DNA from 4 places in the Roseibium sp. RKSG952 genome. Region 4 is predicted to be linked to each of the others. Evidence: riboswitches for the same ligand, from Rfam matches in the RefSeq annotation. Region 4 holds a riboswitch; each other region holds the start of a gene.
The links. Region 4 has a riboswitch for thiamine pyrophosphate ahead of thiD (bifunctional hydroxymethylpyrimidine kinase/phosphomethylpyrimidine kinase). Riboswitches for the same ligand answer to the same signal wherever they lie in the genome.
Positions count from the first base shown of each region.

Region 1: it holds a riboswitch for thiamine pyrophosphate, as region 4 does, so the genes downstream of both, thiC (phosphomethylpyrimidine synthase ThiC) here and thiD (bifunctional hydroxymethylpyrimidine kinase/phosphomethylpyrimidine kinase) in region 4, are expected to answer to the same signal.
Region 2: it holds a riboswitch for thiamine pyrophosphate, as region 4 does, so the genes downstream of both, thiB (thiamine ABC transporter substrate binding subunit) here and thiD (bifunctional hydroxymethylpyrimidine kinase/phosphomethylpyrimidine kinase) in region 4, are expected to answer to the same signal.
Region 3: it holds a riboswitch for thiamine pyrophosphate, as region 4 does, so the genes downstream of both, thiC (phosphomethylpyrimidine synthase ThiC) here and thiD (bifunctional hydroxymethylpyrimidine kinase/phosphomethylpyrimidine kinase) in region 4, are expected to answer to the same signal.

Region 1 covers NZ_SMMF01000959.1:240,349-242,547, reverse strand. Annotated here, with positions in the region: gene E1297_RS41115 (hypothetical protein) at 1-662, shown strand, start outside; TPP riboswitch at 804-923, shown strand; gene thiC (phosphomethylpyrimidine synthase ThiC) at 1,033-2,199, shown strand, end outside.
Region 2 covers NZ_SMMF01000960.1:23,981-26,179, forward strand. Annotated here, with positions in the region: gene E1297_RS41310 (thiamine/thiamine pyrophosphate ABC transporter permease ThiP) at 1-3, opposite strand, end outside; gene thiB (thiamine ABC transporter substrate binding subunit) at 1-959, opposite strand, end outside; TPP riboswitch at 992-1,098, opposite strand; gene E1297_RS41320 (VOC family protein) at 1,249-1,626, opposite strand; gene E1297_RS41325 (helix-turn-helix domain-containing protein) at 1,765-2,199, shown strand, end outside.
Region 3 covers NZ_SMMF01000715.1:1,879-4,077, forward strand. Annotated here, with positions in the region: gene E1297_RS04585 (cysteine hydrolase family protein) at 1-326, shown strand, start outside; TPP riboswitch at 757-857, shown strand; gene thiC (phosphomethylpyrimidine synthase ThiC) at 987-2,199, shown strand, end outside.
Region 4 covers NZ_SMMF01000941.1:46,164-48,362, reverse strand. Annotated here, with positions in the region: gene E1297_RS28465 (FAD-dependent oxidoreductase) at 1-129, opposite strand, end outside; gene thiD (bifunctional hydroxymethylpyrimidine kinase/phosphomethylpyrimidine kinase) at 126-929, opposite strand; TPP riboswitch at 972-1,077, opposite strand; gene dnaJ (molecular chaperone DnaJ) at 1,204-2,199, opposite strand, start outside.

The DNA.
Region 1 (2,199 bases), on a different contig from region 4:
CTTTTGGTATGGGCGTGTTCACGGCCGATGGTGATAGCCGCACGACCGACTTTGACACCACTGGCTTCTATCTGGATGCAGCGGTGGGTCGCCAGTTTGGCGCGTTCACGGTTGAGGCCGGGCTTGGTTACGGCTGGCTTTCGACTGATCGAACACGTCAGATCACGGGCAGCGCCGATGCAAAGGCAGATTATGACAGCACACTGCTGACTGCACATATCGGTGTTGAGCGCGCGTTCGATGTCAGCGACAAATTCGGGCTGATCGGTTTTGCAGACGCCAGATATACCAATCAGAAGGATGATGGTTACACGGAAACCGGCTCGGTCGCGAATGCCACGGTCGGAGACATCACAACCGAGGTGATTGAAGCCCGGTTGGGTGCCGAAGTTGAAAAGCAATTCAACAATGGCGGAGTTCTGTCAGGCCAGCTGAGCGGTGTACTGCGCCGAGGTCTGGGGGATTCGCAGGCCGATGTCACTGTCTTCTCATCAACTCAGAATGTGATCTTTGCATCGACAGATTTTACCGGTGCAAGCGTCGCAGTGGGTTATGAGAAAGATCTGGTTCAGGACATGCTGCTGGAGCTGAAGGCCGAACAGGAGATCGGCGACAATGCTCAGGGCCCGTTCCTGCGCGCCGGCCTTAAGTGGTCGTTCTAAAACAAAAATCTCTGCGGCACCTAACCGGTGCCGCAGAGACAAATTCCTGATGACAGCGCCCTCCTACCTAACGCTGTGTTTATGTAAATCGAAACATGGCTGAATAAGGGCTTGTCTCAGACGTGGTGCCTGAGCTAACCAAAGGTCACGCAGGGGAGTCCCACCGAGGGGACTGAGAGGCTGACGGGGCATTGCCCGGCGACGCGACCCTTTGAACCTGACCCAGTTGATACTGGCGTAGGAAGCTAGGGCGCGCAGGCCACGGATCCGGGCGGGCGCACTCCGAACAGAGGGCTGTACACCCTCTCGTTTCCCCAAGCCAAAACTCATCTGGTGTCTTTTTGAGTTGAACCGCTTGAGGAGCACCAACATGAATGTCCCCAACCCCAAAATCACCACAGGTGAACTGCCTGCTTCGCGTAAGATCTATGTGAATGGCACACTGCACCCTGACGTCCGCGTTCCAATGCGCGAGATTTCGGTCCACCCGACCGCGGGAGAGCCGCCGTTGCCGGTCTATGACAGCTCAGGTCCGTACACCGATCCGAACGTGATTACCGACATTCGACAAGGCCTGACCCCGTTGCGCCGCAAATGGATTGAGGCGCGCGGTGATGTCGAAGAGTATGACGGGCGCGAGATCAAGCCCGAGGATAACGGGTTTGTTGAAGGCGACCGCCTGACGCCCGAGTTTCCGGTGCGCCCGCGGCCTCTGCGCGCAACTGATGGCAAGGCGGTGACGCAGCTCGCCTACGCCCGCGCCGGGATCGTAACTCCCGAGATGGAGTTCATCGCCATTCGTGAGAACCAGCTGCGCGAGGCCATCGTCGAGCAACGCGAAGGCAATGACTGGGGGGCCAATATTCCGGATTACGTGACCCCGGAGTTTGTGCGGGATGAGGTCGCCGCAGGTCGCGCGATTATACCCGCCAACATCAACCACCCCGAAAGCGAACCGATGATCATCGGGCGCAATTTCCTGGTCAAGATCAACGCCAATATGGGCACGTCGGCTGTTACCTCCTCGATGGAAGAGGAAGTGGACAAGATGGTCTGGTCGATCCGCTGGGGCGCCGACACGGTCATGGACCTGTCCACAGGCCGCAATATCCACAACACCCGTGAATGGATTATCCGCAACTCACCGGTTCCGATCGGCACCGTGCCGCTCTATCAGGCGCTGGAAAAGGTGAACGGCATTGCCGAGGACCTGACATGGGAGGTGTTCCGTGACACGCTGATCGAGCAGGCCGAACAAGGCGTGGACTATTTCACCATCCATGCGGGCGTGCGCTTACACATGGTTCCGATGACCGTGAATCGGGTCACCGGAATTGTCTCGCGCGGCGGATCGATCATGGCCAAGTGGTGCCTGCATCATCACAAGGAAAGCTTCCTGTATGAGCATTTCGATGAGATTTGCGACATCTGCCGGGCCTATGATGTGTCGTTCAGCCTCGGTGATGGCCTGCGTCCGGGGTCGATTGCCGACGCCAATGACGAAGCACAGTTTGCCGAGCTTGAGACGCTGGGAGAG
Region 2 (2,199 bases), on a different contig from region 4:
CATTCTGCAAGTGCCTGATCCCGCACGTCGGCGGCTTCATCGGGTGAAAAGAGCAGAGCCTTTTCCGGAATGGTCAGGGTTTCAAACCCTTCGGGCAACCCAGCTGCCGGGGTCACTGCCGGGTACATCCAGTTGGTTGTAGGAATGATCTGCTGGAACGCATCCGAAACCATGAATTCCAGGAATTGATCCGCCAGTTCCGGCTGATCAGTCCCGGCGAGTTTCCCTGCCACTTCAACCTGCATGTAATTGCCTTCGTCAAAGACAGCTGCCGATTTCGAAGCGTCTTCTTCAGCGATCAGGTGATAGGCCGGAGAGGTGGTATAGCTGAGGACCATATCCGATTCACCTTCGAGGAACAGGCCATAGGCCTCGGACCACCCTTTGGTGACTGTTACGATATTGTCTGCAAGACCAGCCCAGATTTCGGGTGCCTCGTCGCCATAGGCCGCCTTCACCCACAACAACAGACCAAGGCCGGGTGTGGAAGAACGTGGATCCTGAATGATGATCTTTGTCTCGCTGTTCGCCAATTCACGGAAATTCGCTGGGGCCGAGTAATCGGCGTTGTGAACAAATGCGAAATAGCCCCAGTCGTAGGGCGCAAAAACGTCGTCGGTCCATTCAATCGGCAGCGCGTAGTCAGCTGTAACGGAACTGGGTGCAAACAGACCGGTTTCCTTGGCTGCATTGATCAGACTGGTATCCAGTCCCAGCACCACGTCAGCTTCCGAGTTTTCGCCCTCAAGCCGGATACGTGACAGCAGGGCGGCGCCATCTTCAACGCCAACAAGATTCAGATCGCAATTGCAGACCGCTTCAAAAGCTTCTTCGACCTGCGGACCCGGACCCCAGTCCGAGACAAAGCTGTCATAGGTGTATACGGTCAGCTGAGGTTTGTCGGCGGCAATAGCCGAAGTTGCACTCAGTAATCCCGCAGCAATCAGCAGATGTTTCATATCATCCTCCATTGCGGCGAGAGGGTAAGGATGGATGAAACCGTCACCTTTCCCTCCGCCGGTTCTAGCCGGTTCAGGTTCAACGGGTTCGCCTGATAGGCATCTCAGCGCGGCAGGCCACGCACCCCGAGGTGAAGCTGTGATTAGGAGGATGGAGACCCGATTACAACTATAATCGCGTCACCCAGGGTGCACGAACCGAAAGGTAGCGCTCACAAATTGCTCATATCTGACATTAATTGCAGACCGTTGCCGCAACTTCGGCAACGATCCTTGGGTCTACAATTCCTCAGGACCCGCCCGTCAAATCTTGGGCAAGCATGAAGGCGTTGCCGTCGGGGTCATAGAATGTCGCCGTCTTGACCATGCCTTCGACTACATCTGTTGGGCCGTCAAACTGAACATCAGCCTGTTCTAGCTTTTGCCTTGCGCTGTCTAGGTCGGCGATGCCGAATACAGGGACGCAGTTTCCGGGCGCGGGTTTGGTGTGCTCACCAAGCCCAAGGGTTACGCCCTTGGTCAGGGTTTCTAGCTCTGACCAACCTGCCTCATCTGCATGATAAAGCGTTTTGAAGCCAAGCATGCTCTCGTACCAATCGGCGCTGGCGTGACGATCCTTAACCGACAGCGCAATTGTTATGGTTTCTTCCAGGGAAATGAGCGGCATCATCTTTCCTTTTAAGGTAAAATATAGTAACTATACTTTATGTACATTGATGCACTTGTCAACATCACTTCGCGGGCGTGGGCCCTGCCCATTCTTTCCAATCTTCACGAAGGTGTCCCTGGGCGGCAGGCGCCATTGTTGGCTGCAACCGGCGCGGGCCGTACGTCATTCTCTCAGAGTGTAGATCATCTCATCCAAATTGGATTGCTTGAGCGAAACCCGGGCTACGGCCATCCGTTGCGACCGGAATTTCGACTGACACAGCGTGGTGCAGTGGCAGCCCGGTTCGCCAATCAGATCCTGTCTGCGACCAGCGAAGATAATCAGGATCTGCTTCGGCGCTCATGGACGTTGCCCGTTCTGGCGACCCTTCATGAACTGAGCCACTTTAACGAGATCAGGCGAAACCTGCTGACGATCACTGATCGCGCCCTCTCACAGTCCTTGCGAATGATGGAGGAGCGGGATTGGGTGCAACGCGACATCGATGATGGCGCACGACCACCCCGCGCGACTTACCATCCGATAAATACCGGTGAAACAATCACAGCAATCACAGGTCCGGTGATTGTG
Region 3 (2,199 bases), on a different contig from region 4:
CGACCACATCTGCAGCCTTTTGGCACGGGGAAAGTCCTTTGACACACCAAAGACAAAGCCTGAGCGCGTTTTTTGACGGAACACTTGCAACGCAACTGAGTAAATCCGGCATCGAACATGTGGTTCTGGCAGGTGCCTTCGCCGACTTGTCGGGAGACTCAACGGCGCGCCACGCATCCGAACTCGGTTTTCATACAACGGTCCTGTCAGACGTATTCGGCGCTACGAGCAAAGGCGCACATGCCGCAACACTCGGCATCACCCTGCCCCGGCTGGTGCATCAGGTCACGACTGCAGAATCGTGGCAGCGCGACGTTCTGGCGTAATACCAACCGCTCGAATTATTGACCTTTTTGACCTGGTTCTCCGCCGGTTCGGCCAGGAGAGTTTCAAAGGACGATGCGGGACATCATTCGAGAAACTGGACGCCGTGCGAACCGGCGGAAAACCGCCTGGCGGTGCGCAGCGCCCTTGACGCTCAAGCCCTTGTGCAAAAATCGCAAAGTAAGCTTTTCAAGGCACAGTCCGCCTTGAAGGGCTTCCCAAAAAATGAGCGCTTCAGATTGACCTGCTTACATCGTTCAGCACTTCTAAATAGAGCTCACCGGTTTTGCGCGCAGGAGATTTTCGATCTGCAAGTTCATTAGAAATCCCGCTGTTCCTGTGTCATGGCGGCAGGACGCAAATACCAATGCGTGCATAACCAGCTCCAGCACCCTTGAAGATGAGCCGCCGAGCCCTTACCCTAGGGGCGTTGCAGGGGAGTCCCGCCGTTTAGGGGACTGAGAGGCTAACAGGACGGATGTCCGGTGAAGCGACCCTTTGAACCTGACCCAGTTGATACTGGCGTAGGAAGCCCGGTCCCGAGCCTGACGGTTTGTCCGTCTGGTTGTTTCATGTCGCAAGTATCATCTTGGGGCCCCGTCAGTTTCCCGTGCCAAATGTCCGCTGTGTCTTTTTAAGCCAGCAGCTTGAGGAGCACCGGCATGACGTCACATTTTCCTTCCCCGGACCCGTCAAAGGTCCCGGCCATCACAACAGGCCCCCTTCCCGCTTCGAAAAAGATTTTTGTCGACGGCACACTTCATGACGGTGTGCGCGTGCCCATGCGCGAAATCTCGACCCATCCGACCGCCGGCGAACCGCCGCTTCCGGTCTATGACAGCTCGGGCCCCTACACCGATCCGGAATTTGTGCCGGTTATACGCAATGGCCTGCCTGCCTTGCGCTCGGACTGGATTGCCCGGCGTGGCGACACGGAAAGTTATGAGGGCCGCGAAACCAGGCCCGAAGACAACGGCTTTGCCCGGGGCGACCATCTGGTCCCAGAATTCCCTGCAAAACGCGCGCCCCTGAAAGCGGTATCGAGGGAGGCTGTCACCCAGCTCGCTTATGCCAGGGCCGGGATGATCACGCCGGAAATGGAGTTCGTGGCCATCCGCGAGAACCTGAAGCGCGAAGCCGTGGCCAGCGAACGCGACGGCGAAGCGTTCGGTGCCAACTTGTCCGATATCGTCACGCCTGAATTTGTCCGCCAGGAAATCGCGGCAGGCCGCGCAATCCTGCCCGCCAACATCAACCACCCGGAACTGGAGCCGATGATCATCGGCCGGAACTTCCGGGTCAAGATCAATGCCAATATCGGTACCTCTGCCGTCACCTCATCCATGGAGGAAGAGGTCGAAAAGATGGTCTGGGCAACCCGCTGGGGTGCCGACACGGTGATGGATCTGTCGACCGGCCGCAACATTCACAACACACGGGAATGGATCCTGCGCAATTCGCCGGTGCCGATTGGCACCGTACCGATCTATCAGGCGCTGGAGAAGGTCAAGGGCATCGCCGAGGACCTGACCTGGGACGTATTCCGCGACACGCTGATCGAACAGGCCGAACAGGGCGTCGACTACTTCACCATTCACGCAGGCGTGCGCTTGCACATGGTTCCGATGACGGTCAAGCGGGTAACCGGGATCGTGTCGCGCGGCGGCTCGATCATTGCCAAATGGTGTCTGCACCACCACAGGGAGAGCTTTCTTTACGAGCGGTTCGACGAGATCTGCGACATTTGCCGCGCCTATGATGTCAGCTTTTCTTTGGGCGACGGCCTGAGGCCGGGGTCCATTGCCGATGCCAATGACGAAGCCCAGTTTGCCGAACTGGAAACCCTTGGCGAACTCACCAAGATTGCGTGGGCCA
Region 4 (2,199 bases):
CCAGGAACACCCATGTGGGCCAGGCGGGCCGCCAGGATCAAAGACCTGAACACGTGCGCCACGGGAAACCAGTTCGCTTGCAACCGCCAGACCGGCAACACCGGCACCTATGACCGACCAGACCGTCACGCCGACCAGACCTGATGGAAATGGTGCACCGGACCATGGCCCTGCCCTATGCAAAGGTCATCCGCGCGGGCAATTGCGCCCTGCAGATATCCATGCGCCTGAGTCACTGCTTCTGTCAGGTTCAATCCCTGTGCAAGTCCGGCGGCAATCGAGGATGACAAAGTGCACCCGGTGCCGTGGGTGTTTCTTGTGGATTTGCGAGGCGCTTTGAAATCAGCCACTTTACCCGACGCATCAATCAGTAAGTCGTGGCAGATTTCGCCCTCTCCATGACCGCCCTTCATCAGAACGGCACGTGCACCCATCTCACAAAGGCCAAGACCTTGGGCGATCATATCTTCGGGCGTTCTGGCTGCGGTTTGTTCCAGCAGACAGGCAGCTTCGGGCAGGTTGGGCGTTATCACCGTTGCACGGGGCAACAGCACGTCACGCAAGGTCTGAACCGCCTCAGCAGCCAACAAGGCGTCACCGGATTTAGCGACCATCACCGGGTCGAGCACCACCGGACCTTCGAAACCAGAAATCCCCTGAGCCACTGTCTGGATGATTTCGGGCGTTGCCAACATCCCGATTTTGATCGCACCGACGTCGAGGTCGCTCAGAACCGCTTCGATCTGCGCGGAGATCACCTCCAATGGAATGCCGTGTACCGCGGTCACCGCCTGAGTGTTTTGCGCCGTCACTGCAGTCAGAACGCTGGCGCCATAGACACCCAGCGCAGACATCGCCTTGAGGTCGGCCTGAATTCCGGCACCACCTCCGCTGTCCGATCCTGCGATTGTCAGGGCGATATGCGCCATGTCGTTGCTCCATATTCAAAGGGCAACGGGCATGGAAAACGTCTGTGCACTAAGACCGTTCCCTACGCCGGTATTGCCCGGATCAGGTTCGATGGGTTAGCGCATTCACGCCTCTCAGCCCTAAGACAGGGCACCCCAACGGTTCGGGCGGACAATCTCAGGGCTTGGACCGGGTTTCAAGGGCCAATCTGAGCCGGTTTCAGATCAAACTGGACCTAAGGAACAAAAAAGCCGGCTCTGACGAACCGGCCTGACATTCTTGATTGCTGGGCTCTTAGCCCTTCATCCCATCCCAAAAGGATTTGACTGATGAGAAAAAGCTCTTTGACTCCGGATGGTTGTCTTCGCCCAGATCCTCGAACTCACGCAGTAGTTCTTTTTGACGGCTGGTCAGGTTCACCGGGGTCTCGACGGCCAGTTCGATGAACATGTCGCCAACTCCGCCACCACGCAGCGCGGGCATACCCTTGCTACGCAGACGCATCTGGCGGCCAGACTGGCTGCCGGCCGGGATCTGCACGCGACCACGACCACCATCGATGGTCGGTACTTCGATCGAACCGCCCAGCGCGGCCTTGGCCATGCTTACCGGAACGCGGCAGTAAAGGTTTATGCTGTCACGCTCGAACAGCTGATGCTGCGCGACTTCGACAAATATGTAGAGATCACCCGGAGGGCCACCGCGCATTCCGGCCTCACCCTCGCCAGCTAGGCGGATACGAGTACCGGTCTCAACACCAGCAGGGATATTGACCGAAAGAGCACGCTCTTTTTCAACACGGCCCGCGCCGTTGCAGGATTTACAGGGGTTCTTGATGATCTGACCGAGGCCCGAACAGGTCGGACAGGTTCGTTCGACCGTGAAGAAGCCCTGTTGCGCCCGCACCTTGCCCATACCCGAACAGGTCGGACAGGTTGTTGGCTCAACACCACTTTCCGCACCGGTGCCATCACAGGATGAACAGGCCACGGCAGTGGGTACATTGATAGTTTTCTGCAGGCCGGAATAGGCTTCTTCCAGCGTTACGCGCAGGTTGTAGCGCAGGTCCGATCCACGTGCCGCGCGACGTCCACCGCCGCCACCACGCTGGCCACCCATGAAATCGCCGAACAGATCGTCGAAGACATCCGAAAACGCGCTGGAGAAATCACCAGAGCCAAATCCGCCACCGGGACGACCACCGCCACCCATGCCATTCTCAAACGCAGCATGACCGAAGCGGTCATAAGCAGCTTTTTTGTCGGCATCACGCAGCACATCATAGGCCTC